2 regions of the Bacillus sp. K7 genome follow, and region 2 is predicted to be linked to the other one. Evidence: a T-box and tRNA genes for the amino acid it is inferred to sense, from the RefSeq annotation. Region 2 holds a T-box; the other holds one or more tRNA genes.
The links. A T-box is a leader RNA that pairs with one kind of tRNA and senses whether it is charged. The one in region 2 lies ahead of valS (valine--tRNA ligase), so its partner is inferred to be a tRNA-Val.

Region 1: it encodes a tRNA-Val, which carries the amino acid that the T-box ahead of valS (valine--tRNA ligase) is inferred to sense. The anticodon was not compared.

The regions. Positions count from the first base shown of each region.
Region 1 is NZ_CP096406.1:929,699-944,474, forward strand. Features, by position in the region: gene M1D98_RS04580 (ABC transporter ATP-binding protein) at 1-1,695, shown strand, start outside; gene M1D98_RS04585 (aromatic acid exporter family protein) at 1,769-2,830, opposite strand; gene M1D98_RS04590 (glutamate-1-semialdehyde 2,1-aminomutase) at 3,048-4,337, opposite strand; gene bcp (thioredoxin-dependent thiol peroxidase) at 4,492-4,965, shown strand; gene perR (peroxide-responsive transcriptional repressor PerR) at 5,098-5,535, shown strand; gene M1D98_RS04605 (YgzB family protein) at 5,570-5,923, opposite strand; gene M1D98_RS04610 (nucleotidyltransferase-like protein) at 6,131-7,015, shown strand; rRNA gene M1D98_RS04615 (16S ribosomal RNA) at 7,302-8,851, shown strand; rRNA gene M1D98_RS04620 (23S ribosomal RNA) at 9,084-12,011, shown strand; rRNA gene rrf (5S ribosomal RNA) at 12,123-12,238, shown strand; tRNA gene M1D98_RS04630 (tRNA-Asn) at 12,248-12,322, shown strand; tRNA gene M1D98_RS04635 (tRNA-Ser) at 12,328-12,419, shown strand; tRNA gene M1D98_RS04640 (tRNA-Glu) at 12,454-12,525, shown strand; tRNA gene M1D98_RS04645 (tRNA-Val) at 12,535-12,610, shown strand; tRNA gene M1D98_RS04650 (tRNA-Met) at 12,618-12,694, shown strand; tRNA gene M1D98_RS04655 (tRNA-Asp) at 12,756-12,832, shown strand; tRNA gene M1D98_RS04660 (tRNA-Phe) at 12,845-12,920, shown strand; tRNA gene M1D98_RS04665 (tRNA-Thr) at 12,926-12,998, shown strand; tRNA gene M1D98_RS04670 (tRNA-Tyr) at 13,020-13,104, shown strand; tRNA gene M1D98_RS04675 (tRNA-Trp) at 13,110-13,183, shown strand; tRNA gene M1D98_RS04680 (tRNA-His) at 13,208-13,283, shown strand; tRNA gene M1D98_RS04685 (tRNA-Gln) at 13,293-13,364, shown strand; tRNA gene M1D98_RS04690 (tRNA-Gly) at 13,414-13,488, shown strand; tRNA gene M1D98_RS04695 (tRNA-Cys) at 13,494-13,564, shown strand; tRNA gene M1D98_RS04700 (tRNA-Leu) at 13,572-13,660, shown strand; tRNA gene M1D98_RS04705 (tRNA-Leu) at 13,953-14,034, shown strand; gene M1D98_RS04710 (sporulation protein) at 14,122-14,776, opposite strand, start outside.
Region 2 is NZ_CP096406.1:2,572,330-2,587,105, reverse strand. Features, by position in the region: gene hemB (porphobilinogen synthase) at 1-286, shown strand, start outside; gene hemL (glutamate-1-semialdehyde 2,1-aminomutase) at 316-1,608, shown strand; gene M1D98_RS13270 (LysM peptidoglycan-binding domain-containing protein) at 1,742-3,718, shown strand; gene cotN (spore coat protein CotN) at 3,751-4,773, shown strand; gene M1D98_RS13260 (hypothetical protein) at 4,791-4,982, opposite strand; T-box leader at 5,148-5,370, shown strand; gene valS (valine--tRNA ligase) at 5,430-8,072, shown strand; gene M1D98_RS13250 (bifunctional folylpolyglutamate synthase/dihydrofolate synthase) at 8,132-9,424, shown strand; gene M1D98_RS13245 (prepilin peptidase) at 9,562-10,308, shown strand; gene M1D98_RS13240 (SPOR domain-containing protein) at 10,442-11,440, shown strand; gene M1D98_RS13235 (Maf family nucleotide pyrophosphatase) at 11,592-12,161, shown strand; gene radC (RadC family protein) at 12,198-12,893, shown strand; gene mreB (cell shape-determining protein MreB) at 12,985-13,998, shown strand; gene mreC (rod shape-determining protein MreC) at 14,029-14,776, shown strand, end outside.

The sequences.
Region 1 (14,776 bases), 1.6 Mb from region 2:
CAAATTTTCGTTACTGTGTTAATCGGGATTGTCAAATTCTCCATTCCGCTTGCTCTCCCATTGCTTCTGAAGTACGTAGTTGACGACATTATTCAAGGAGGCGGCACGGCCAGTGACAAAACAACGTCATTGTTCACCATTATGGCGATTATGTTCGCCTTATTTTTAATTTTGCGCCCGCCTGTTGAATACTATCGGCAATATTTTGCCCAGTGGACCGCCAGCAAGGTGCTCTACGATATAAGAGCCAAGCTGTTTGACCATATACAGAAACTGAGCCTTCGTTTTTATGCGAATACGAGAACAGGGGAAGTCATTTCCCGAGTGATCAATGATGTGGAACAAACAAAGGATTTTGTCATTACTGGCCTGATGAATATCTGGCTCGATATGCTGACGATTTTGATTGTAATCTCTATCATGCTCACACTAGACGTTAAATTAACATTGATCTCTATCGTTTTATTCCCATTATACGGCATATCAGTGAAGTATTTTTACGGCCGTTTAAGAAAGCTGACTAGGGAGCGCTCGCAGGCGCTCGCTCAAGTGCAGGGACATTTGCACGAACGCATTCAAGGCATGCCTGTTATCAGAAGCTTTGCAATCGAAGATCATGAACAGGATCATTTCAATGAGAAAAACAGCCATTTCTTAGATAAAGCCATCAGCCACACGAATTGGAATGCCAAAACCTTTGCAGTCGTCAATACCATTACAGATTTGGCGCCGCTCATCGTGATTGCGTGCGCTGGCTATTTTGTCATTAATGGACCGCTGACTGTCGGAACAATGGTCGCGTTTGTCGGATATATCGACAGAATGTACAATCCTGTTAGAAGGCTGATTAATTCCTCTACAACATTGACACAGTCAATCGCATCAATGGACAGGGTGTTTGAATTTATTGACGAGCCATATGAACTCACTGACAAACCAAATGCCATTAAGGCCGGCCAAATTCGCGGTGAAGTGGAATTTCAAAATGTTTCGTTTCAATATGAAAAGGAAAAAGAAAACATTCTTCATGACGTCTCTTTAAAAGTGAATAGAGGGGAAACTGTAGCTCTCGTTGGCATGAGCGGAGGAGGCAAGTCAACACTCGTCAGCCTGATTCCGAGATTTTATGACGTGACAAGCGGCAGGCTGCTGATTGACGGGACAGATATTCGCGATTATGAAGCGAGAAGCCTTCGCAATCAGGTTGGCATGGTGCTTCAGGATACCTTTTTATTCAGCGAAACGATTCGGGAAAATATTGCAATCGGCCAACCTGGTGCCACGCTTGAGGAGATTATCGAAGCCGCCAAAGCTGCCAATGCCCATGAATTTATTATGGGTTTTCCAGAAGGGTATGAGACCCGGGTGGGGGAAAGAGGCGTTAAGCTGTCAGGCGGGCAAAAACAGCGCATCTCAATCGCGCGGGTTTTTCTGAAGAATCCGCCGCTCCTCATTTTGGATGAAGCGACTTCAGCTCTTGATCTGGAAAGCGAGCATTACATTCAAGAAGCAATGGACAAACTGGCAAAGGACAGAACAACCTTTGTTGTCGCCCACCGCTTATCGACCATCACACATGCGGATAAGATTGTTGTTATGGAAAACGGCACAATCACCGAAACTGGAACCCATCATGAACTGATGGAATATGACAGCCAGTACAAGCACTTATTTACCATTCAAAATTTGAGCTGAACATCAATCTTATATCCTTTCTGCAAAGGATATAAGATTTTTTTTATGAAAAAAACCCGGCTGTTCAACCGGGTTACTCTTCTGTCTCTATTTCGCAGTCTTTCGGATGATACGTTTGAAAACTTGTGATCAGAGTTTCTAAATGTTCAAGCTGATCACGATATTCTACGGCGCTTGCCATAATACTGAGCATATTGTAATCGATTAGCTCATCATCTGTGTTCTGCTGATTTTTTAAAAATGACTTTGTTAAGAGCTGTTTATATTGAATGCCTTCTTCATCTGCGTCATCATGCTGCTTGATTTTTCCGACAAACCGCATCAAAATCAGTTCATGCCAGTATAGCAGGTAATCAAGTTCTTCAGTCAGTGTTTCTTGAAACTCTTCAGGCATATGGTAGATGTCGTTTTCCAGGCGATGCAGCTTTTTCAATGTATCAAGCGCCCTGTTTGCAGTGATAATTGCCTGCCTGAATAGGACAAGCTTTCTTGATTTCACATAAGTCGTTTTTTTAAAATAACTTCTTTCTTCTTTATATAGAAGATATGTCTGATCAAGCTTGATCATTTTTTCTTTCAGTTTTTCAATATCCTCTTTCAAAATCGAATGCTCTGTGGACTGCCTCATGCTCAGCCTGATCCATTTCATAATTTCCTCTGTGTTTTCCACTGTATTATGAATCAGCTTTGTTTCGTACTTAGGAGGCAAAAACACCAGATTGACGATAAAAGAAGAAAGCACCCCTAAGATGACTGTGCTTGTTCTGACCAGCGCGAACATTAAAAAGTCGTCACCGGCGGATTCTAAAATCGCGATAACTGTTACAAGTGCAATCGAAATGGTATGTTCAATTTTAAGCTTCAGCATAATTGTAATGACAATAACTGCTGTCAACCCGATCATAATCGGGCTGGGTCCAAAAATAAGGCCGAACACTGTAGCGATCACAGCTCCGATAATATTTGCCTGAACCTGATCAATAATAATAAGAAAAGAGCGGTAAATCGACGGCTGAATCGCAAATATCGCTGCAATCCCAGCGAAAATCGGCGCGGGAAGCCCGATCCACGAAGCCAGATAGAGGGCAAGTGTAATCGCAATCCCGGTTTTGAAAATGCGGGCACCAAGTTTCATTGGTTTGTGCGTGCATTCCTTTCTATAGTAAATTGTATGACATAGCAAATGCTAATCCTTAAAATTCCCGGTCAGTTGATTTGCTAAACAACTAAGTAATATACAGGGATCGATACAAATATTCAAGCTATTTTTCGAGAAATAGACCAAAATCTTACACGCTGTTCGAATGAATAAAAAAACAGGAGCTTTCTGCTCCTGTCAAAGGTGTCTGATACTAGTTTTTAAGATGTTTAAAAGCATCCTCTACCGCTGCAAGCGTGTCTTTAATATCTTGCTCTGTATGTGCTGTTGTAATAAACCAAGCTTCATATTTAGATGGTGCTAAATTAACGCCGCGTTCCAGCATCAGTTTGAAGAATCTGGCGAATGTTTCTCCGTCACTGCGTTCTGCCTGCTCGTAATTTTCGATCTTTTCATCAGAGAAATAAACCGTGAGTGCGCCTTTTAAGCGGTTGACAGTAATCGTGATGCCGTGTGTTTCTGCATGCTGTAAAATGCCTTCCTCCAGCATAGCGCCAAGGTGATCAAGCTTTTCATATACGCCTTCCTCCTTAAGCACCTCCAGACAAGCGATGCCAGATAGGATGGAAGCGGGATTGCCTGCCATTGTACCAGCCTGGTAAGCCGGCCCAAGCGGAGCCACCTGCTCCATGATTTCTTTTTTGCCGCCATAGGCACCGATCGGAAGACCGCCGCCGATAATTTTTCCGAGTGCTGTTAAATCCGGTTTCACCTGCAGGAGATCCTGCGCGCCGCCGTACATAAAGCGGAAAGCCGTAATGACTTCATCGTAAATTACAAGAGCGCCCGCATCGTGTGTCAGTTCATTTACTTTTTCCAAGAAGCCCTCTTTCGGTTCAACAATTCCGAAGTTGCCGACAATCGGCTCAACGAGAACCGCCGCGATTTCACTGCCCCATTTATCAAGAGCCGCTTTATAGCTTTCAATATCATTAAATGGAACGGTGATGACTTCGTTTGCGATGCTTTTCGGTACACCGGCCGAGTCGGGTGTGCCGAGAGTTGACGGACCAGAACCGGCTGCGACAAGAACAAGATCCGAATGTCCATGATAACAGCCTGCAAATTTAATGATTTTGGTCCGTCCTGTATATGCGCGAGCCACACGGATGGTCGTCATAACTGCTTCTGTCCCCGAATTGACGAATCTTACTTTGTCCATAGCAGGAATGGCTTCTTTAAGCATCTTTGCAAATGTAACCTCATGTTTCGTCGGTGTACCATATAAAACACCATTCTCTGCCGCTTTTTTAATCGCTTCTGTAATATGAGGGTGGGCATGTCCGGTAATAATCGGACCGTACGCCGCTAAATAATCGATGTATTTGTTGCCATCCACATCCCAAAAATAAGCGCCGTTTGCTTTTTCCATTGCGACGGGAGAACCGCCGCCGACCGCTTTATATGATCTAGACGGGCTGTTTACACCGCCGACAATGTGCGTTAATGCCTCATTGTGAAGTTCAATTGATTTTGTATGCAAGAATAAAAACCTCCTATATGTACATGCCTCCTTTCTATTGTAGCATGCTTCCGTACAAGAACAATGGATTCGGGCTCAAGACGCAAGGGGCGACGGTTGTAATCTGGACAAGAATTGGATACGCTTAATAAAAAGACATCCGGAGGTAAAGAAAATGACGATAGAAATCGGACAAAAAGCGCCTGATCTTGAGTTAAAAGGCGATCAGGGGGAAACAGTAACGTTAGCGGATTATAAAGGGAAGTACATTGTGCTTTACTTTTATCCAAAAGACATGACACCGGGATGCACAACCGAAGCATGCGATTTTCGGGACAGCCACGAAAGCTTCGAGGAATTGGATGCGGTCATTATCGGGGTCAGCCCGGATAGCCAGGAAAAACACGGAAAATTTAAAGAGAAGCATAACCTTCCATTTCTGCTTCTTGTTGATGATGAACACAAGCTGGCGGAAGCATTTGATGTTTGGAAGCTGAAGAAAAACTTCGGAAAAGAATATATGGGAATTGAGCGCTCTACATTTTTGATTGACAAGGAAGGCCGGCTCGTTAAAGAATGGAGAAAGGTAAAAGTAAAAGACCATGTAGCCGAAGCGCTTCAGACACTCAAAGAGATGTCGGAAAAGTAAATATGTCTATCAATTTCAAATGATGTGCTTACTTTTGCCCTGATATCAATTGACAAATTATCGTAAAAAGAGTTACACTAATTATAAACATTACAATGTAAGAATTTTTTTTAGAAGAGAGGTGCATGACGGATGGCTGCACATGAACTAAAAGAAGCCTTAGAAACGTTGAAGGAAACCGGAGTTCGCATTACTCCTCAACGTCATGCGATTCTGGAATATCTCGTTAACTCTATGGCTCACCCAACAGCGGACGATATATATAAAGCTCTGGAAGGGAAGTTCCCTAACATGAGCGTAGCGACGGTATATAACAATTTGCGTGTATTTCGGGAATCCGGTTTGGTAAAAGAGCTCACATACGGTGATGCTTCCAGCAGATTCGATTTTGTCACATCCGATCACTATCACGCAATCTGTGAAAACTGCGGCAAAATTGTGGACTTCCACTACCCGGGCCTTGACGAAGTGGAGCAGCTTGCTGCCCATGTGACGGGCTTTAAAGTAAGCCACCACCGTTTAGAAATTTACGGCGTCTGCCAAGAGTGTTCAAAAAAAGAAAACCATTAAAAATAAGCTGGCCGCACGAAACGGTCAGCTTATTTTATTTGGACATTTTCTTTTTATTATAAGACTCATCAAATTCTTTTCCTTCTAAGCCCTTATCTAAAGTCAGCGGCTCTCTGCAATGCATGCACATGTCTACTCTTCCCAAAACCTTTGTCTCTTTTTCACAGCCCGGACATATGACGCGGACCGCTTTGGTCGAAAGCATACCGATCCAAAAGTAAACAGCCGTGCTGAGCCCGATGGATAAAAGCCCAAGTATCATAAACAAACTAGATAGCAAAACTGAATCCTTGAAAAAGATCCCGATGTACATAATGACAAACCCAACGAAAACCAAACTTAACGCAAATGTTCTGATTTTATTAATTTTGCTGGAGTATTTCGCCATGTCCATCCCCCTCTGACTTTAACTATAGCACAAACCCAATGGGATTTTCTTCATCTTTTCGATTGAACTGGAATTTACATATGGAGACTTATAGTGAAATTGTTTATAATAGTTCAATGTGTTTAGAATAAAAGGAATTTCGTTATAACCATAGAATTGAATCAAGTAGAGATAAAAAAATTGAACAATTGCATTGGAGGAATAGTGATGGATAATCTTCTCCGTCCAATTTACCAAGAAAGAGCAAGTCATCCCAACACATTAGCTGTCATTATGATTGAGAGAAGAAACAGAACATCTTCCTTAACAGATAACTTTGATGCCGCTTTGCTGGTGATTGTAAAGGAGGCTGACGAGCCTGTTTTTATAAAGCATTATGAATTTGATCAAAAAACAGCTTCTTTGCATGTGGTAACGGATTCTCAGATTAAAGAATGGATTTTGCTCGGGACAAATAGAAGAATCATAGATTGGATTGTAAATGGAAAAGTCATGTTTGACCGTAATGAATACATTGCCGAGCTGATTGACAGGCTGAATACATTTCCGTTTGCTGAGCGCAAACTGAAGATCGGACTTGAATACGGCAAATTAATCAGAAGATATATTGAAGGAAAAGCTTTTTTTGAAGCCAATCAATTTTTAGATGCCTACAACGCGGTTGTTCATGCGCTCCATCATTTAGCGCGTATAGAAGTAATCGACAGGGGATTCCATCCGGAAACCACGGTATGGAGCCAAGTGCGCCAGATGGAGCCGCAAGTGTACAAATTATATTCCGAGCTGATTGAAAGTCACGAGAGCTTAGAGAAAAGACTCGAATTATTATTCTTAGCAAATGATTTTCTCATCCATTCTAAATCTGATATCGGGTCGGCACATCTTTTCGAGGTGATGAAAGAAAAAGACATTTGGCAATTCGGTGAGCTTCTTCAGCATCCTGACTTAAAGCACTTTACCCAAGACCTTGGCGTTATGCTTGATTACCTAACGGACAAGGGACTGATTAACGTCTGCCAGATAGAAACGAAAGGACAGGCTGTCTATCACCGAGGATATTTTTTCGAAAAAGATGTTGACTCTGATTCTTGACCGTGTTATATTATTAAACGTCGCTGATGCGCTACTGAAAAATAAGCTCACAGCGGCGGGGAAATAAAACAAAAAACATTTGACAAAAGAAAGTCGAAATGTTATATTAATAAAGTCGCTTGAACAAGAAGTGAAAATGATCTTTGAAAACTAAACAAGACAAAACGCACCTGTTAATTCATTTTTTTATAAATCGCACAGCGATGTGCGTAGTCAGGGGCCTGCACGATGCAGGTCATGCAGATGTTGTCACAGGATGTGACGAACTTAATCTGCGCTCCATTACTTTATGGAGAGTTTGATCCTGGCTCAGGACGAACGCTGGCGGCGTGCCTAATACATGCAAGTCGAGCGGACAGATGGGAGCTTGCTCCCTGATGTTAGCGGCGGACGGGTGAGTAACACGTGGGTAACCTGCCTGTAAGACTGGGATAACTCCGGGAAACCGGGGCTAATACCGGATGCTTGTTTGAACCGCATGGTTCAAACATAAAAGGTGGCTTCGGCTACCACTTACAGATGGACCCGCGGCGCATTAGCTAGTTGGTGAGGTAATGGCTCACCAAGGCAACGATGCGTAGCCGACCTGAGAGGGTGATCGGCCACACTGGGACTGAGACACGGCCCAGACTCCTACGGGAGGCAGCAGTAGGGAATCTTCCGCAATGGACGAAAGTCTGACGGAGCAACGCCGCGTGAGTGATGAAGGTTTTCGGATCGTAAAGCTCTGTTGTTAGGGAAGAACAAGTGCCGTTCGAATAGGGCGGCACCTTGACGGTACCTAACCAGAAAGCCACGGCTAACTACGTGCCAGCAGCCGCGGTAATACGTAGGTGGCAAGCGTTGTCCGGAATTATTGGGCGTAAAGGGCTCGCAGGCGGTTTTTTAAGTCTGATGTGAAAGCCCCCGGCTCAACCGGGGAGGGTCATTGGAAACTGGGGAACTTGAGTGCAGAAGAGGAGAGTGGAATTCCACGTGTAGCGGTGAAATGCGTAGAGATGTGGAGGAACACCAGTGGCGAAGGCGACTCTCTGGTCTGTAACTGACGCTGAGGAGCGAAAGCGTGGGGAGCGAACAGGATTAGATACCCTGGTAGTCCACGCCGTAAACGATGAGTGCTAAGTGTTAGGGGGTTTCCGCCCCTTAGTGCTGCAGCTAACGCATTAAGCACTCCGCCTGGGGAGTACGGTCGCAAGACTGAAACTCAAAGGAATTGACGGGGGCCCGCACAAGCGGTGGAGCATGTGGTTTAATTCGAAGCAACGCGAAGAACCTTACCAGGTCTTGACATCCTCTGACAACCCTAGAGATAGGACGTCCCCTTCGGGGGCAGAGTGACAGGTGGTGCATGGTTGTCGTCAGCTCGTGTCGTGAGATGTTGGGTTAAGTCCCGCAACGAGCGCAACCCTTGATCTTAGTTGCCAGCATTCAGTTGGGCACTCTAAGGTGACTGCCGGTGACAAACCGGAGGAAGGTGGGGATGACGTCAAATCATCATGCCCCTTATGACCTGGGCTACACACGTGCTACAATGGACAGAACAAAGGGCAGCGAAACCGCGAGGTTAAGCCAATCCCACAAATCTGTTCTCAGTTCGGATCGCAGTCTGCAACTCGACTGCGTGAAGCTGGAATCGCTAGTAATCGCGGATCAGCATGCCGCGGTGAATACGTTCCCGGGCCTTGTACACACCGCCCGTCACACCACGAGAGTTTGTAACACCCGAAGTCGGTGAGGTAACCTTTTAGGAGCCAGCCGCCGAAGGTGGGACAGATGATTGGGGTGAAGTCGTAACAAGGTAGCCGTATCGGAAGGTGCGGCTGGATCACCTCCTTTCTAAGGATATATTACGGAATATAAGACCTTGGGTCTTATAAACAGAACGTTCCCTGTCTTGTTTAGTTTTGAAGGATCATTCCTTCAGACATAGGAGCACCTGCTAAATGCGCCACATCGTGTGGCAACGCATGTGTTAGCATGTCCTATGCGTTGTTCTTTGAAAACTAGATAACAGTAGACATCACATTCAATTAGTAAGACAAGATATCACATAGTGATTCTTTTTAACGGTTAAGTTAGAAAGGGCGCACGGTGGATGCCTTGGCACTAGGAGCCGATGAAGGACGGGACGAACACCGATATGCTTCGGGGAGCTGTAAGCAAGCTTTGATCCGGAGATTTCCGAATGGGGAAACCCACCACTCGTAATGGAGTGGTATCCATATCTGAATTCATAGGATATGAGAAGGCAGACCCGGGGAACTGAAACATCTAAGTACCCGGAGGAAGAGAAAGCAAATGCGATTCCCTGAGTAGCGGCGAGCGAAACGGGATTAGCCCAAACCAAGAGGCTTGCCTCTTGGGGTTGTAGGACACTCTATACGGAGTTACAAAGGAACGAGGTAGATGAAGAGGTCTGGAAAGGCCCGCCATAGGAGGTAACAGCCCTGTAGTCAAAACTTCGTTCTCTCCTGAGTGGATCCTGAGTACGGCGGAACACGTGAAATTCCGTCGGAATCCGGGAGGACCATCTCCCAAGGCTAAATACTCCCTAGTGACCGATAGTGAACCAGTACCGTGAGGGAAAGGTGAAAAGCACCCCGGAAGGGGAGTGAAAGAGATCCTGAAACCGTGTGCCTACAAGTAGTCAGAGCCCGTTAACGGGTGATGGCGTGCCTTTTGTAGAATGAACCGGCGAGTTACGATCCCGTGCAAGGTTAAGCAGAAGATGCGGAGCCGCAGCGAAAGCGAGTCTGAATAGGGCGCATGAGTACGTGGTCGTAGACCCGAAACCAGGTGATCTACCCATGTCCAGGGTGAAGTTCAGGTAACACTGAATGGAGGCCCGAACCCACGCACGTTGAAAAGTGCGGGGATGAGGTGTGGGTAGGGGTGAAATGCCAATCGAACCTGGAGATAGCTGGTTCTCTCCGAAATAGCTTTAGGGCTAGCCTCAAGGTAAGAGTCTTGGAGGTAGAGCACTGATTGGACTAGGGGCCCCTACCGGGTTACCGAATTCAGTCAAACTCCGAATGCCAATGACTTATCCTTGGGAGTCAGACTGCGAGTGATAAGATCCGTAGTCGAAAGGGAAACAGCCCAGACCGCCAGCTAAGGTCCCAAAGTATACGTTAAGTGGAAAAGGATGTGGAGTTGCTTAGACAACCAGGATGTTGGCTTAGAAGCAGCCACCATTTAAAGAGTGCGTAATAGCTCACTGGTCGAGTGACTCTGCGCCGAAAATGTACCGGGGCTAAACGTATCACCGAAGCTGCGGACTGTTCTTCGAACAGTGGTAGGAGAGCGTTCTAAGGGCTGTGAAGCCAGACCGGAAGGACTGGTGGAGCGCTTAGAAGTGAGAATGCCGGTATGAGTAGCGAAAGAGGGGTGAGAATCCCCTCCACCGAATGCCTAAGGTTTCCTGAGGAAGGCTCGTCCGCTCAGGGTTAGTCGGGACCTAAGCCGAGGCCGAAAGGCGTAGGCGATGGACAACAGGTTGATATTCCTGTACCACCTCCTCACCATTTGAGCAATGGGGGGACGCAGGAGGATAGGGTAAGCGCGGTATTGGATATCCGCGTCCAAGCAGTTAGGCTGGGAAATAGGCAAATCCGTTTCCCATAAGGCTGAGCTGTGATGGCGAGCGAAATATAGTAGCGAAGTTCCTGATTCCACACTGCCAAGAAAAGCCTCTAGCGAGGTGAGAGGTGCCCGTACCGCAAACCGACACAGGTAGGCGAGGAGAGAATCCTAAGGTGATCGAGAGAACTCTCGTTAAGGAACTCGGCAAAATGACCCCGTAACTTCGGGAGAAGGGGTGCTCTGTTAGGGTGCAAGCCCGAGAGAGCCGCAGTGAATAGGCCCAGGCGACTGTTTAGCAAAAACACAGGTCTCTGCGAAGCCGTAAGGCGAAGTATAGGGGCTGACGCCTGCCCGGTGCTGGAAGGTTAAGAGGAGCGCTTAGCGTAAGCGAAGGTGCGAATTGAAGCCCCAGTAAACGGCGGCCGTAACTATAACGGTCCTAAGGTAGCGAAATTCCTTGTCGGGTAAGTTCCGACCCGCACGAAAGGCGCAACGATCTGGGCACTGTCTCAACGAGAGACTCGGTGAAATTATAGTACCTGTGAAGATGCAGGTTACCCGCGACAGGACGGAAAGACCCCGTGGAGCTTTACTGCAGCCTGATATTGAATGTTGGTACAGCTTGTACAGGATAGGTAGGAGCCTTGGAAACCGGAGCGCCAGCTTCGGTGGAGGCATCGGTGGGATACTACCCTGGCTGTATTGACCTTCTAACCCGCCGCCCTTATCGGGCGGGGAGACAGTGTCAGGTGGGCAGTTTGACTGGGGCGGTCGCCTCCTAAAAGGTAACGGAGGCGCCCAAAGGTTCCCTCAGAATGGTTGGAAATCATTCGCAGAGTGTAAAGGCACAAGGGAGCTTGACTGCGAGACCTACAAGTCGAGCAGGGACGAAAGTCGGGCTTAGTGATCCGGTGGTTCCGCATGGAAGGGCCATCGCTCAACGGATAAAAGCTACCCCGGGGATAACAGGCTTATCTCCCCCAAGAGTCCACATCGACGGGGAGGTTTGGCACCTCGATGTCGGCTCATCGCATCCTGGGGCTGTAGTCGGTCCCAAGGGTTGGGCTGTTCGCCCATTAAAGCGGTACGCGAGCTGGGTTCAGAACGTCGTGAGACAGTTCGGTCCCTATCCGTCGCGGGCGCAGGAAATTTGAGAGGAGCTGTCCTTAGTACGAGAGGACCGGGATGGACGCACCGCTGGTGTACCAGTTGTTCTGCCAAGGGCATCGCTGGGTAGCTATGTGCGGACGGGATAAGTGCTGAAAGCATCTAAGCATGAAGCCCCCCTCAAGATGAGATTTCCCATTCCGCAAGGAAGTAAGATCCCTGAAAGATGATCAGGTTGATAGGTCTGAGGTGGAAGTGTGGCGACACATGGAGCTGACAGATACTAATCGATCGAGGACTTAACTACATTTTGATTGATGTCACATCTGTTATCTAGTTTTGAGAGAATAAGTTTTTTCAAAAAAACACTTGATTTTCTCAAGGACACATAGTATAATGTTAAATGTCACTGAAATTGTCTGGTGATGATGGCGAAGAGGTCACACCCGTTCCCATGCCGAACACGGAAGTTAAGCTCTTCAGCGCCGATGGTAGTCGGGGGATTCCCCCTGTGAGAGTAGGACATCGCCAGGCAGACTTCATTCCGCAGTAGCTCAGTGGTAGAGCTATCGGCTGTTAACCGATCGGTCGTAGGTTCGAATCCTACCTGCGGAGCCATTATTGGAGAGCTGTCCGAGTGGTCGAAGGAGCACGATTGGAAATCGTGTAGGCGGTCAACTCCGTCTCAAGGGTTCGAATCCCTTGCTCTCCGCCACTGATATTTATACATAATTACATTTAAAAGTCTGGGCCCGTTGGTCAAGCGGTTAAGACACCGCCCTTTCACGGCGGTAACACGGGTTCGAATCCCGTACGGGTCATTATATGATGGAGGATTAGCTCAGCTGGGAGAGCATCTGCCTTACAAGCAGAGGGTCGGCGGTTCGAGCCCGTCATCCTCCACCATTATCATCGCGGGGTGGAGCAGTTCGGTAGCTCGTCGGGCTCATAACCCGAAGGTCGCAGGTTCAAATCCTGCCCCCGCAACCAAAATATATGAATAAAATAAGGCGTGCCCGAAGGGTACAACCAAAATAATTCATTTTAATATGGTCCGGTAGTTCAGTTGGTTAGAATGCCTGCCTGTCACGCAGGAGGTCGCGGGTTCGAGTCCCGTCCGGACCGCCATTTAAATAATAAGGCTCGGTAGCTCAGTTGGTAGAGCAACGGACTGAAAATCCGTGTGTCGGCGGTTCGATTCCGTCCCGAGCCACCACCTATGCCGGTGTAGCTCAATTGGTAGAGCAACTGACTTGTAATCAGTAGGTTGGGGGTTCAAGTCCTCTTGCCGGCACTGTTTTTCAAAACTTAATGTGGAGGGGTAGCGAAGTGGCTAAACGCGGCGGACTGTAAATCCGCTCCCTCAGGGTTCGGCAGTTCGAATCTGCCCCCCTCCACCATTTATAGGGGCATAGTTTAACGGTAGAACAGAGGTCTCCAAAACCTCCGGTGTGGGTTCGATTCCTACTGCCCCTGCCAAATTTATGACATCTTGAGATTATGGCGGTTGTGGCGAAGTGGTTAACGCACCAGATTGTGGCTCTGGCACTCGTGGGTTCGATTCCCATCAATCGCCCCATATTATCATTGGGCTATAGCCAAGCGGTAAGGCAACGGACTTTGACTCCGTCATGCGTTGGTTCGAATCCAGCTAGCCCAGTCTCACTTTTTTATATCTATTGCATATCATGTATTAAGTCCCTTAAGATGCGGAAGTAGTTCAGTGGTAGAACACCACCTTGCCAAGGTGGGGGTCGCGGGTTCGAATCCCGTCTTCCGCTCCAATTATGGCGGCATAGCCAAGTGGTAAGGCAGAGGTCTGCAAAACCTTTATCCCCGGTTCGAATCCGGGTGTCGCCTTTCTTTTGCCGGGGTGGTGGAATTGGCAGACACACAGGACTTAAAATCCTGCGGTAGGTGACTACCGTGCCGGTTCAAGTCCGGCCCTCGGCACCAATTTTACTTACATGATAAGTTGAATTGGTGTTTGTGTTCTATATTGATAACTAATCATATTAATGATCTACACAAGTAGATCATTTTTTTATTGCTTTGATTTCATTTATCATTAGCAGCTAAGTTCCGGTAAATGATCATAAAGCTGCTTGGGTCTTTGAACCTTTATATTTAGCTAAGCCCTAAATACTTTTTTATTTTATATTTCCAAAAAAACTTTTTTGAAATACGTTGACACTTTATATAATCCATGATATATTTATATTCGTCGGTTGGATACGACGTAAAACTTGCCGGTGTGGCGGAATTGGCAGACGCGCACGACTCAAAATCGTGTTCCTTCTGGAGTGTCGGTTCGACCCCGACCACCGGTATACTGAAAACCCGTTTCTTAAATAGAAACGGGTTTTTTTATTTGATCTAAGAAAGGAGCCAAGCTTATTTGAGCTCCTTTTTCTAATTTACTCAGCGTATTGGTCTATGATCTCTTTTAACACCTCTTCAAGACCTTCTACATCTTCAAGCTCTGATTGGCTGAAGCGGACACGTACGAGCTGTTCTCCGTCATTGTACATCTCTTCCAGCCACCCTCGCAGTCCTCTTGCTCTGCGGTCGACTTCGAAAATAATGTCTAAACCGTTTTCGTCTAAAAGGAAAATAAGCTCTAACTCATCAAGCATCTGACGATAGTAACCTGATGTTGGAACGAACTCAAATTCTTGAACAAATGGAAGTCTGCGCTGGAAGTAAGGCGCTTGTTCGCAGTCTGCTTCATGAAGGCGGAAGCCAAGGTTTTCGATTGCTTCCAGTACATTTTCAATCCAAGGGTGTGCCTCAACGAAAATGCGGTCATGGTCGGATTTATCGATACCACCTTCGATATCAAGGTCTGTCACCATGGCGACTTCTACTTTTCCTACAGTAATCGGGGTATCAAGTGGAAGAATGAATGAGAACGGAAATTGATGCTCTTCTCCAGGCTGAATGGTGAATGAACCAGTGACCCGGAAAGAATGAATTGTAGCGTATTTTCGATGCTCTTCATCATCTTTTACAATGACGTACCGTGTATTAAGCTGTACGTCAATAAAGCGGATGTCCTGAGCGATTTTTCCG
Region 2 (14,776 bases):
ACTGCGCGAAGCACAATCAGATGTCGAGGAAGGCGCGGACTTTTTGATTGTCAAACCTTCGCTTTCATATATGGATATCATGCGTGATGTTAAAAATGAATTTCCTTTGCCGCTCGTTGCTTATAATGTAAGCGGAGAGTATTCAATGGTGAAGGCTGCAGCGCAGAACGGCTGGATCAAAGAAAAAGAAATCGTGTTAGAAATTTTAACAAGTATGAAGCGTGCAGGTGCCGATCTGATTATTACGTATCATGCGAAAGACGCAGCGAAATGGCTTGCGGAGTAATTTTATTCAGTTGACAGGAGTTGAGGCAGATGAGAAGCTATGAAAAATCCAAAGCGGCTTTTAAAGAAGCGCAAAAACTCATGCCGGGTGGTGTGAACAGTCCCGTTCGCGCATTTAAATCGGTAGACATGGACCCGATTTTTATGGAGCGCGGAAAAGGCTCAAAAATCATTGATATTGACGGAAACGAGTATATTGATTACGTCTTGTCATGGGGGCCTTTAATTTTAGGCCATACAAATGACCGCGTCGTAGAGAGCCTCAAAAAAGTGGCTGAATACGGGACAAGCTTTGGTGCCCCGACTGAAGTTGAAAATGAATTGGCAAAGCTCGTCATTGATCGTGTGCCATCTGTAGAAATTGTACGAATGGTCAGCTCCGGAACGGAGGCTACAATGAGTGCTCTTCGTTTAGCTAGAGGCTATACAGGCCGCAACAAGATTGTAAAATTTGAGGGCTGCTACCACGGACACGGCGATTCTCTCTTGATTAAAGCAGGTTCAGGAGTGGCTACTCTCGGTCTGCCGGATAGCCCTGGCGTGCCAGAAGGCATTGCGAAAAACACCGTTACTGTCCCGTACAATGATTTAGAAAGTGTAAAGCTTGCTTTCCAGCAATTCGGTGAAGACATTGCGGGTGTTATCGTAGAGCCGGTTGCCGGAAATATGGGGGTTGTTCCGCCGCAAGAAGGCTTCCTGCAAGGTTTGCGTGAGATCACGGAGGAATATGGTTCCCTGCTGATTTTTGATGAAGTGATGACTGGCTTCCGGGTCGACTATCAATGTGCTCAAGGCTATTTTGGCGTAACGCCTGATCTCACTTGTTTAGGAAAAGTGATCGGGGGCGGGCTTCCTGTGGGCGCTTATGGCGGCAAGGCTGAAATCATGGAGCAGATCGCTCCGAGCGGTCCGATCTATCAGGCGGGCACATTGTCAGGCAACCCGCTTGCGATGACAGCTGGCTTAGAAACATTGAAGCAGCTGACACCAGAATCCTACAAGAATTTCATCAAAAAAGGCGACAGGCTGGAAGAAGGCATTTCTAAAGCGGCCGAGGCTCATGGCATTCCGCATACCTTTAACCGCGCAGGCTCGATGATCGGTTTCTTCTTTACAAACGAACCTGTCACCAATTATGAAACAGCCAAATCATCTGATTTGAAGCTGTTTGCCAACTATTATAAAGGGATGGCGAATGAAGGTGTATTCCTCCCGCCCTCACAATTCGAAGGCCTTTTTCTTTCAACGGCCCATACTGATGAAGATATTGAAAAAACAATTCAGGCAGCTGAGAAAGTATTCGCTGAGATCAGCCGCGGATAAAAGTGAAAACCGGTTTCAAGGGTATCCTTGGGCCGGTTTTTTTCTGTGTACTCCCACTCATATTTCCTCCAGTTCATACATACACCTTTAGTGACATCTAATTTTAAGGATTAGATGAAAGGAGGATATGAACTTGCCGCAAAATCATCGATTGCAATTTTCTGTAGAAGAATCGATCTGTTTCCAAAAAGGACAGGAAGTTTCTGAACTGCTTTCTATTTCATTAGATCCTGATATTAGGGTTCAGGAAGTCAATGATTATGTATCAATCAGAGGATCGCTTGAACTTACAGGTGAGTACAACATAGATCAAAACAAACATACCGAGGAGCTTTATACTGATAAGCGGTTTGTTGAAGAAGTCAGAAAGAGAGAGGATGGAAGCGCGGAACTGACTCACTGTTTTCCTGTGGATATTACCATTCCTAAAAATAAAGTGAGCCATTTACAGGATGTCTTCGTCTTTATTGACGCATTTGACTATCAATTAACCGATTCGCGCATTTTAACGATTCAGGCTGATTTAGCGATCGAAGGGCTTTTGGATGATACAGCAGATAAAGAGCCGGAGATGCCTCTGTACGAAGCTCCTCCTGCAATTAGGGAGGAAGAGCTTTCTGAACCGCCGATCCAAAGTGTATTAGAAACGAGTGCGCCTCCGGAAGAGCAAGCGGAATTAAAGGATGAACCGCCAGAACTTTTTATCTCGAAAGCGGGGCTCCGTGAAGAACTGGAAACAGAAAAAGCAGCATCTGCTCCCCCGGAATCAATTGCCTTAGAACCAGAGTCGCGAGAAAGTGCGAAAGCTCCGACTCGTACAGAACCGGAAACAGGAGAAGCTGAGCCACAATCAGAAGCTTTAGAAAAAGAGATTCAAGGGATGGTTCATGCCGAAAAGGAAACGCCGGAGCCAGCAGCTGCAACAGCAGTTGTTCGTGAAGAAGCGGACTCTGCAGGTGAGGCTGAGCAACATGCAGAGAGTGTGAGTTCTAAGGAAGAAGGAGAAACATCAGTGTCTCCTACTCTTGAATATGCGCTGCGCCAAGAGGATCAAAATGAAGAAGCGGCTCAATCGGAGCACGCTGAGCCCGCGTTTCGTCAAGAAGAGAAAGCAGCGGCTCAACCGGAGCACGCTGAGCCTGCGCTTCGTCAAGAAGAGAAAGCAGCGGCTCAACCGGAGCACGCTGAGCCCGCGTTTCGTCAAGAAGAGAAAGCAGCGGCTCAACCGGGGCACGCTGAGCCCGCGCTTCGTCAAGAAGAGAAAGCAGCGGCTCAACCGGGGCACGCTGAGCCTGCGCTTCGTCAAGAAGAGAAAGCAGCGGCTCAACCGGGGCACGCTGAGCCAGCACTCCGTCAAGAAGATGAAGCAGCGGCTCAACCGGAGCACGCTGAGCCTGCGCTTCGTCAAGAAGAGAGAGAAGCAGCCCAACCGGAGCACGCTGAGCCTGCGCTTCGTCATGAAGAGGATGAAGCTTCGGAGCCTGTATCTGAGTCCGTTCTCTCCATCGAAGAAAACAGAGAGAAGAAATCCGTGTCAGCGCCATATACGGAGGATGACGAAGCGTTACAGCTTCATTTCAATCAAAAAGCCAGCTCAGACGAGACGCCTCAAAAAGAGCTCACAACGGTATACCGCACCTTCCTGCCCGAACAAGAAGAGGAAGATTCTTTTTATTCCATGCCTAAACTACTGGAAAAGGAAGAACAAGAGGAAGACAGCTTTGAAATTGAAGTGAGAAAAATACCTTCGGCTGAAGAGCCTGAGGAAGAAACACCTTATCAATCCTTCCAGTTGCCTGAGGCCTCTGAGACAGAAAGGAAGGAAGCGGATGCTGTTCCTAGGGTTGCTCCTGCTGCTGAAACAAAGGAATCTCAAACAAAGGAAAGTGATAATTCTCTTTATTTAACAAAACTCTTTACGAGAGAAGAGGATGAGTTTTCGAGAATGAAAATATGTATTGTTCAGCAGGAAGATACGATCGAACGTTTATGCGAACGGTATGAAATCACCTCCCAGCAGCTAATCAGAATGAATTCATTAGCCTTGGACGATGAGTTGAAAGCAGGACAGATCCTCTATATTCCACAATATAACAACAGCCATGCGTAAGCCGTAAGCAATCGGAAAATGTGGTGAATGGAATGGAAGATACCCAAACGGTTCTTCAGGAGTATGGACTGACTGCTCAATTTATTGAGCCTGTCAGTCCTCTAGTGTGGAAAGTGTATACAGACTACGGTGTATTTGCCCTGAAAAAATTGAAGGCGGCTCGCGGAAAACAGTTTACAGATCACATGGTGGCGATTGAGGAAAAAGGTTTCCGGTCGTTTGTCCCCATTTACAGAACAAATAGCGGAGAGTTTTTCTCCGGCGTACAATCAGGAAATTCCTATTATTTAATGCCTTGGCTCCAATTTGACCAGGAGGAAGAACGGGATCAGAAACATGATTACTTATTTAGAGAAACAGCCCGTCTCCACGAGAGAACCGTGCAGGAAATGAAAGTCAGCCGTGATGACATTGAACGTTATTACGGACAAACGAAAAAACAGTGGGAACAGGATAAAAGATTCTATGAACAGTTTGTAGATAGAGCGGAGAAGGAATGGTATCTTTCTCCTTTTGAACTACAGGCAGCAACCTATTTTTCAGAAACCATTTCCGCGGTAAACTTTGCACTGGAGCGGATGGAGGACTGGTATGAGTCGGCTAAAGAAAAGGGTGTCTCGAGAGTTGTCATGAATCATGGCAGCCTGTCTATTCACCATTTTCTCTATAATGATGCAGGAACCGGGTATTTGACAAACTTTGAAAGAGCGTCTGTCGGGCCGCCGCAAAACGATTTGCTCGGCTTTTATACAAAATTGTTCAGGGGCTTGCCAAAAGCTTGTCCGGAATGCGTCGAATGGTATGATGCATACACGAAATCATTCCCTTTGCGTGAAGCAGAAGCCAGTCTTTTTCTCAGCTATATGGCATATCCTGCAGCCATGTACAAGGTGCTGAACCGTTATCAAACCGGGAAGAGACAGCATGAAAAAGATGAATGCACGCATTTATTAAAGGCTTACTGGCAAATGAAAAATATTGAGCCGTTTGTGATGAAAATCCATGAGAATGAACAAGCGAAAAAATTCCAGGCTGAAAACGAGTCCACGTCTTAATGGCGCGGACTTTTTGTTTATATCCAATCTAAATGCAGGGCGCAAGCTAACAAGATTAGGATGGCAAGCAGCAAAACATCAAAGGTTGTTGGAAAGAAAATGGTTCTGATTCCTTGAAAAATCGTAATGGGAATAATCACTTGTGCGGATACAAGCCGAATTTGCCTAACCCACGGCGGCAGCGAATAAGAGCTGAAACGTTTCTTCACGGTGCATCCTCCTCTGCGCATTTATAAGCATCATATGCCAACTTTTGCAATAGGAGCCTGCCCATCTGTATAGAAAACGGCGTTTTTGGAAAAGATGATTGACGAATCAAAAACACTTTTACTATAATAAAGAACATAAATAAAGTATATGATGAGCTGATAAATACACCTGCTTAGAACGGGAAGAGTACAAAAAAGACGCATGCAGAGAGAGAGGCCGTTTGCTGAAAGGCTTCTTATGTTGTCTGATTGGAAGGTCGCCCGGGAGCATAATTTCTTGAAAGAAGAGTAGAGAAATTCGGGAAACACCCGTTATCCGTTGTAAGTGCATGAACCGATTTAGTTCATGAAAAAAGGTGGTACCGCGAAAGAGCTTTTCGTCCTTTTACAGGGATGAGAAGCTCTTTTTTCGTTCTCAGCCATTTTTAAACATGCTGGAGGGTTATGATGGAAACGAATGAACAAACAATGCCGACGAAATACGATCCGGCAGCGGTTGAAAAAGACCGATATGATTTTTGGCTAAAAGGCAAATTTTTCGAAGCGGGCAGCGATCAGACAAAAGAGCCATATTCTGTTGTCATTCCGCCGCCAAACGTAACAGGAAGGCTTCACCTTGGCCATGCGTGGGACACGACGCTGCAAGACATTGTAACAAGAATGAAACGCATGCAAGGTTACGATGTGCTGTGGCTTCCGGGTATGGACCATGCCGGCATTGCGACACAGGCTAAAGTGGAAGCGAAACTTCGTGAAGAAGGCACATCCCGTTACGATTTGGGCCGCGAAAAATTCCTCGAAGAAACGTGGAAGTGGAAGGAAGAGTATGCTGAGTTTATTCGCAGCCAGTGGGCGAAATTAGGGCTTGGCCTTGATTATTCCCGTGAACGCTTTACGCTGGATGAAGGCTTGAGCAAAGCGGTTCGTGAAGTTTTCGTTAAGCTGTATGAAAAAGGCCTGATCTACAGAGGCGAATATATTATTAACTGGGACCCTGCGACAAAAACAGCTTTATCCGACATTGAGGTCATATACAAGGATGTCCAAGGCGCGTTTTATCATATGAGCTATCCGCTCGCTGACGGTTCAGGCTCAATTGACATTGCAACGACACGTCCTGAAACGATGCTCGGTGATACAGCTGTTGCCGTTCACCCTGAAGATGAGCGCTATAAGCACCTTATCGGAAAAACGGTGCTCCTGCCAATTACAAATCGTGAAATTCCAATTGTCGGTGATGACTACGTTGATATGGAATTTGGTTCAGGTGCGGTGAAAATTACGCCTGCTCATGATCCGAACGACTTCGAGCTTGGCAACCGCCACAATTTAGAACGCATTCTTGTCATGAATGAAGATGGAACGATGAATGAAAATGCTCTTCAATATCAAGGTATGGATCGTTTTGAATGCCGCAAAAAGCTCGTAAAAGATTTACAGGAGGCGGGAGTTCTCTTCAAAATTGAGGATCATATGCATTCTGTCGGCCATAGTGAACGAAGCGGGGTTGTTGTTGAGCCTTATCTTTCTACTCAATGGTTTGTGCGCATGCAGCCGCTTGCTGATGCAGCGATTGAGCTGCAGAAGAAAGACGAAAAAGTCAACTTTGTGCCTGACCGTTTCGAAAAAACGTATTTACACTGGATGGAAAACATCCGTGACTGGTGTATTTCCCGTCAGTTGTGGTGGGGCCACCGCATTCCTGCTTGGTATCATAAAGAAACAGGCGAGCTTTACGTCGGTCTTGAAGCGCCTGAGGACAGCGAAAAGTGGGAACAGGATACTGACGTACTGGATACGTGGTTCAGTTCTGCACTCTGGCCGTTCTCCACGATGGGTTGGCCTGATGTAACTGCTGAAGACTTTAAACGTTACTATCCGACAGACGTTCTCGTGACAGGGTACGACATCATTTTCTTCTGGGTATCACGCATGATTTTCCAAGGGATTGAATTTACAGATGAGCGCCCGTTTAAAGACGTTTTAATCCATGGCTTAATTCGTGACGAGCAAGGCCGGAAAATGAGTAAATCTCTTGGCAACGGTGTCGATCCGATGGATGTCATTGACAAGTACGGAGCAGATTCTCTGCGTTATTTCCTTGCCACAGGAAGCTCTCCCGGCCAAGATCTGCGCTTTAGCTATGAAAAAGTGGAATCGACATGGAATTTCGCCAACAAAATTTGGAATGCCTCCCGGTTTGCATTAATGAACATGGATGGCTTAACATACGATGAGCTTGATCTGTCAGGTGAAAAATCAGTCGCTGACAAGTGGATTTTAACGCGATTAAATGAAACGATTGAGCATGTGACTCAGCTTGCTGATCGATATGAATTTGGTGAAGTCGGACGCCATTTATACAACTTTATTTGGGACGATTTCTGTGATTGGTATATTGAAATGGCGAAGCTTCCGCTTTACGGAGAGGACGAAGCGGCTAAGAAAACAACCCGTTCCATCCTTGCTTATGTACTGGATCAAACAATGCGCCTGCTCCATCCATTTATGCCATTCTTAACGGAGGAAATTTGGCAGCACCTTCCTCATCAAGGAGAATCCATTACAGTCAGTCAATGGCCTGTTGTCGTACCGGAGCATACCGATACTGAATCGGCAGCTGACATGAAGCTTCTTGTTGAGCTGATCCGTTCTGTGCGCAATATCCGCAGTGAAGTCAATACGCCAATGAGCAAGCAGGTTGAATTGTATATTAAAACAAGCACAGACGAAATAGCGGCCCGCCTCGAAGCGAACCGTTCATATGTTGAACGTTTTACGAATCCGAGCGTGCTTAAAATCGGCACGGATATTGAGGCCGTTGATAAAGCGATGACGGCTGTTGTCTCAGGAGCAGAGGTGATTCTTCCGCTTGAAGGCTTGATTAATATTGATGAAGAGATTGCCCGCCTGCAAAAAGAATTCGATAAGCTGACAAAAGAAGTCGAGCGCGTCCAAAAGAAACTTGGAAATGAAGGATTTATCAAAAAAGCGCCTGCGCACGTAATTGATGAAGAGCGTGAAAAAGAAAAAGATTATGTGGCAAAGCGTGATGCTGTTCAAAAACGAATGGCTGAACTGAAGGGCTAATGAAAAGCCGAGGCGGTTTCTAGAGAAACCGCCTTGTCTTATAAAAGAGGGGATTATCATTGTTTACTGCATATGAAGAAGCGCGCAGCTGGATTCACGGGCGGCTGAAATTCGGAGTGAAGCCCGGACTCGGCCGAATGAAGCAGCTGATGGCGCGGTTAGGCCATCCTGAAAAGAAGATTCGCGCGTTCCACGTAGCAGGGACAAACGGAAAAGGATCATCTGTCGCATTTATTCGTTCTATGCTACAAGAAGCCGGGTATACGGTTGGAACGTTTACGTCACCTTATATCATTACGTTTAATGAACGGATCAGCGTAAACGGGACACCGATTTCAGATGAGGAATGGACGGCACTCGTTAATCATATCAAACCGCATGTTGAAGCGCTGGATCACACAGAATACGGACAGCCGACGGAATTTGAAATTATGACGGCTTGTGCGTTTTTATATTTTGCCGAGTTTCATAAGGTCGACTTTGTTATTTTTGAAACAGGTCTAGGCGGTAGATTCGACTCTACGAATGTGGTTGAACCGCTGTTAACATTGATAACAAGCATCGGGCATGACCATATGAACATTTTGGGTAACACTATTGAAGAAATTGCAGGAGAAAAGGCCGGCATTATTAAAGAGGGTATTCCAATCGTTACAGCTGTTACTCAGCCGGAAGCCGTACAGGTCATACGTCATGAAGCTGAACGACATGCTGCACCGTTCCAATCATTACATGATTCATGTATTATTTCCAATGAAGCGTCTCTGCCTGCCGGAGAACAGTTTTCATTCAAAACGGGCGAGAAATATTATGAAGATATTCAGACATCTCTGATCGGAACCCATCAAAGACAAAATGCGGCTTTGTCCATTTTGGCTGCTGAGTGGCTCAATAGGGAGAATATTGCCCATATCAGTGATGAAGCGTTAAGAAACGGACTTGTACAGGCTGCTTGGCCGGGTCGGTTAGAGCTTGTTCAGGAACATCCGCCGGTATACTTAGATGGTGCGCATAATGAAGAAGGCGTTGAGAAGCTGGCGGAAACGATGAAACAGCGTTTCCCTGATTCCCGCATTTTTGTGGTGTTTAGCGCGTTAAAGGACAAACCGTATCAAAACATGATTAAGAAACTGGAAACCATAGCGTATGCGATTCATTTTGCTGCTTTTGATTTCCCGCGTGCTTCTCTTGCGAAAGATCTTTATGATGCAAGTGAAATCAGCAATAAAAGCTGGAATGAGGATCCCGACAAGGTAATCGAATTCATCGAAAGCAAAAAGGGCTCAAATGATATTGTGCTGGTTACCGGATCGCTCTATTTTATTTCTGACATTCGCAAAAGGTTAAAATAAAGGCGTCAAGCCCCTGCAGAATCGAAAATGAGATTTTGCAGGGGTTTTTTACGCATAAAATCAAAATTTCTTGAGTGGTGTTTAGGCCGGCCATTCTGCTACAATCCATACCAGTATCTTGTAAAGGTGTGTTGTCAATGCTCCCCATTCTTTTTATTCTCGGGCTGATCCTTGGTTCGTTTTATTATACGGCCGGCTGCCGTATCCCCTTGCATAAATCTATTGTCAAACCCCGTTCGGCATGCTCGTTTTGCCAGCAGCCATTAACTCCAGCAGAATTAATTCCCATCCTGTCATTTCTATTCCAAAAAGGAAAATGTAAAAGCTGCGGGCATAGAATTTCTTTTATGTATCCCGCGGCAGAGCTTGTGACAGCGTGTTTATTTGCTGCCGCAGGAATACGCTTTGGCTCGTCTTTGGAGCTGTTTCCCGCTGTCGTGTTTATCTCTCTTCTGATCATGGCAGCAGTGACAGATATTCATTTTATGCTGATTCCAAATAAAATATTGATTTTCTTTCTTCCCTTTTTGGGTGCTGCCAGATTGATTTCTCCGCTTGATTCCTGGTATGCCGGTCTGTTAGGTGCGGCTGCCGGATTTGTATTTCTGGCTTTATTTGCGGCAATCACCGGTGGCGGAATAGGAGGAGGAGATATTAAATTATTTGCGGTCATTGGCTTTGTGCTAGGTATGAAAATGCTGGCAGCTGCCTTTTTCTTTTCCGTTTTAATAGGTGCATTGTATGGATCGGCAGCTGTCCTGACTGGAAGACTCGCCAAAAGGCAGCCGCTTCCCTTTGCCCCCGCAATTGCGGCTGGGAGTATTTTAGCCTATTTATACGGCGACTCTATTATTTCTTTTTATATAAAGATAGCATTGGGCTGACCGCTGAAAAATTTGACGAACGTTTTTTGGACAAGGCGACAAAAGTCTTGTTCTTTTTTTTTTCGCCTGTGCTAAAGTGTGTAGCATGAAAAGCCGACAAGAATGGTCAAGCAAACGAAGGGAGGAAGCGGAATTGAAAAAAAGGAAGAATAAAAAAAACAGTAAAGCCGCAGAAAAAGCCCTCAAGGTGACGATTAATGGAAAAGAAGAGACGGTTTACGAGCAAGAGACGCCTGAAACTGAGACGGAAAAAAACATGACATTTTCAAACTGGGAGGAAAAGAGAAAGGCAGAACAAGAGGTCGCAGCATCCCATGAACACCCTGATGAAGATGAATTTAACTGGGATTCCGAGGAGGACAAGGTGTTTAAAGAGGATCCAAAAGTCGTTCCGCCCTATCAAAAAAAGAAAACAAACCTGTATGCAAAAGGAAAAGCGGGGACAGCCAAACCCATAAAAAGAGTGGCGGCGACGATTGCCTTTGCAGCTGTCATAGGCACCGGATTAGGTTTATTCGCGTTGAACATCTCGGGCAATAAAGAAGCGGCGGCACCAGCCTCTTTAGATGGTTCCCTGGGCAGCCAAACAGCAAAGGCCGGGGATACTTCTGCTGATAAACAAAGCACAGGTGCGGAAAAGCAGGCGGTGCCTGCTGAAGGTACATATAAAACATACGCTGTACAAGCCGGAAAATTCTCAAATGAAAAGGGTGCCGAAACGTTAGCAGGACAACTGACTGAAAAAGGCTATTCCGCCGTTGCGTTGTCAAAGGATGACGGGTATACGTATGTCATCGCGGGTTTAGCTAGTGATAAGGACGTGTCGCAGCAATTAGGCCAGCTTTTAATCGACAATGATTTTGAAGCCTGGGGAGGCAAAGAGCTTTCCTTATCAATAGAGCAAGATATGACAGATTCTTTCAAGGAGACAGCGGAGCTTGCAGCAAAAGCGATTCTCGGCGAAGACATTACAAAGGCGAGTGTGGAGAAAATAGAAAAGTCTCTCGGTCATAATAAAGCGTCTGAAACAGGGGAGAAAAAAGCGATTTTGCAGGCGTTAGAAGAATTAGAGGATCCAAGTGCTGAAGCCGGTTGGAAGGCTCAGCAGCAGCTGTTAGCCGTCATTAAATAAGCGAAAGCACGTGAGCCTTCGTCCTTTAGTGACAGGCTTTTTTTATTTTGTCATGAAAAAGTTATTTTTCTGAAATTGTGACAAGCCTCATGATTTGATAGGATAAACAAGTATCTTTTTTTCTTAAGCAAACCCTGAAAGGATGACGAACATGACAAAGCCGCTAATACTTGCGTCACAATCTCCACGCAGGAAAGAACTCCTCGATCTTCTCCAGCTGCCCTACTCCATTATTGTCAGTGAAGTAGAGGAAAAATTAAATCGAAACTTTTCACCAGAAGAAAACGTCCAATGGTTGGCAAAACAAAAAGCTAAGGCTGTGGCTGATCTCCATCCGCACGCAATCGTTATTGGCGCTGATACAATGGTATGCCTGGACGGCGAATGTCTCGGCAAACCGCAAGATCAAGAAGAAGCTGCTTCTATGCTGCGGAGGCTTTCAGGCAGAAGCCATTCAGTAATTACCGCGGTCAGTATACAAGCCGAAAATCACAGTGAGACATTTTATGATAAGACAGAAGTTACGTTTTGGCCCCTCAGTGAAGAAGAGGTTTGGACTTATATTGAAACGAAAGAGCCCATGGATAAAGCAGGTGCATACGGCATCCAAGGAAGAGGCGCGCTTTTTGTAAAGAAAATAGACGGAGATTATTATTCAGTCATGGGACTCCCTATATCAAAAACGATGAGAGCTCTTCGCCATTTTGATATGAAGGCATGACGGTTCTATAAACGGGAAGGGAAAGAAAAGGAGTGCTTGGTCATACACGATCTGCCATTAAAACTCAGAGATTTCCCAACGAAAGAAAAGCCAAGAGAACGGCTGCTGAAAGTCGGAGCCGAGAACTTGGCGAATCATGAACTTTTGGCTATATTATTGCGGACAGGCACGAAACACGAGTCTGTTATGGATCTGTCCAACCGGCTTCTGCGCTCTTTTGACGGACTGCGTCTGCTGAAAGAGGCATCTGTTGAAGAGCTGTCGAGCATCCCGGGAATCGGTATGGTAAAAGCGGTTCAAATCCTGGCGGCAGTTGAGCTTGGAAGCCGTATTCATAAATTAGCCAACGAAGAACATTTCGTCATTCGCTCCCCGGAAGACGGCGCAAATCTTGTCATGGAGGATATGCGCTTTTTAACCCAGGAGCATTTTGTCTGTTTATACTTAAATACAAAAAACCAAGTCATCCATAAACGCACCGTCTTTATCGGAAGCTTGAATTCATCTATTGTCCACCCGCGTGAGGTGTTTAAAGAAGCGTTTAAACGATCTGCCGCTTCCTTTATCTGTGTTCATAATCATCCTTCTGGAGATCCGACGCCGAGCAGGGAAGATATTGAAGTGACAAGGCGGCTGTTTGAATGCGGAAACCTGATTGGCATCGAGCTGCTTGACCATTTGGTGATCGGGGACAAAAAATTTGTGAGTTTAAAGGAAAAAGGATATTTGTAACACTTTTTTTTTCGTCGAATTAAGCTATAATAGAGTTTATGAGTTTTTCCCTTTAGGGTATTTTTGCTTTAAGAAAGGAAGATACATACATATGTTTGGAATTGGTACAAGAGACCTTGGTATAGATCTTGGAACTGCGAATACGCTTGTTTTTGTAAAAGGAAAAGGAATTGTTGTGAGAGAGCCGTCAGTCGTCGCTTTGCAAACGGATACGAAGTCGATTGTTGCTGTCGGAAATGATGCGAAAAATATGATCGGACGGACACCGGGCAACGTTGTGGCTCTTCGCCCGATGAAAGACGGCGTTATCGCTGATTATGAAACAACGGCTACTATGATGAAATATTACATCAATCAAGCCATTAAAAATAAAGGCATGTTTGCCAGAAAACCATATGTGATGGTTTGTGTACCATCAGGCATTACAGCTGTTGAAGAACGCGCTGTCATCGATGCGACAAGACAAGCGGGAGCACGTGACGCCTATCCGATTGAAGAGCCGTTTGCCGCAGCAATCGGAGCTAATCTGCCGGTTTGGGAACCGACTGGAAGCATGGTTGTCGATATCGGGGGCGGTACGACAGAAGTTGCGATCATTTCCCTCGGAGGCATTGTAACGTCACAGTCAATCCGCGTAGCCGGTGATGAAATGGATGATGCAATTATCAACTACATCAGAAAAACGTACAACTTAATGATCGGTGACCGTACGGCTGAAGCGATTAAAATGGAGATCGGATCTGCAGAAGCGCCTGAAGAATCCGATAAAATGGAAATCCGCGGACGCGATTTACTGACAGGTCTGCCGAAAACAATCGAAATAACAGGAAAAGAAATTTCTAATGCTCTGCGCGACACTGTATCTACAATTGTGGAAGCAGTGAAAAGCACGCTTGAAAAAACACCGCCTGAGCTTGCAGCAGATATTATGGACAGAGGTATTGTGTTAACCGGAGGCGGAGCGCTTCTTCGCAATTTGGACAAAGTCATCAGCGAAGAAACAAAAATGCCGGTTCTTATCGCCGAAGACCCGCTTGATTGTGTAGCGATCGGAACAGGAAAAGCATTGGAGCACATCCATCTTTTCAAAGGGAAAACTAGATAATCGGGAGTTCAATAGAAGAGGTGTAACACGATGCCGAATAAACGGTTAATGCTATTACTTCTGTGTATTATCATATTGGTGGCTATGATTGGATTTTCGCTGAAGGGCGGCCGCAATACCACCTGGCCTGAGAAAGTGATCGGCGATACGACGGGAGTATTTCAAAATATTTTTCATACGCCTGCCGAGTTTTTTGCAGGGATATTTGAGAACATGAATGATTTAAAAAACACATACAAAGAAAACGAGCGTTTGAGAGAGAAGCTTGACGGACAGACCCAATATGAAGCAAAGCTTCAAGAACTTGAAGAAGAAAACAAATCCTTGCGTGACGAGCTTGGTCATGTCAGTTCGATTAAAGATTACAAGCCGATTTTAGCGACGGTCATTGCCAGAAGCCCAGATCATTGGGCGAAACAGGTCAAAATTAATAAGGGAACTCAGCAAAACGTAGCGAAAGATATGGCTGTTACAAATGAAAAAGGCGCATTAATCGGCAAGATTAAAAGCTCCGGACTTAACAACTTTACGTCTACTGTTCAGCTTTTAAGCGATACTGACCGCAATAACAGAGTCGCGACAAAAATTTCCGGAAAAAAAGGCAGCAAAGGCTACGGATTGATCGAAGGCTATGACAGAGACAAAAAAAGGCTTAAGATGTCAATTATTGAGCGCAAAGATAAACAAGACGTGAAAAAAGGCGATCTTATTGAAACCTCAGGAACAGGCGGGGTTTTCCCAGAGGGGCTGACAATCGGTGAAGTGACGGAGGTTGAGT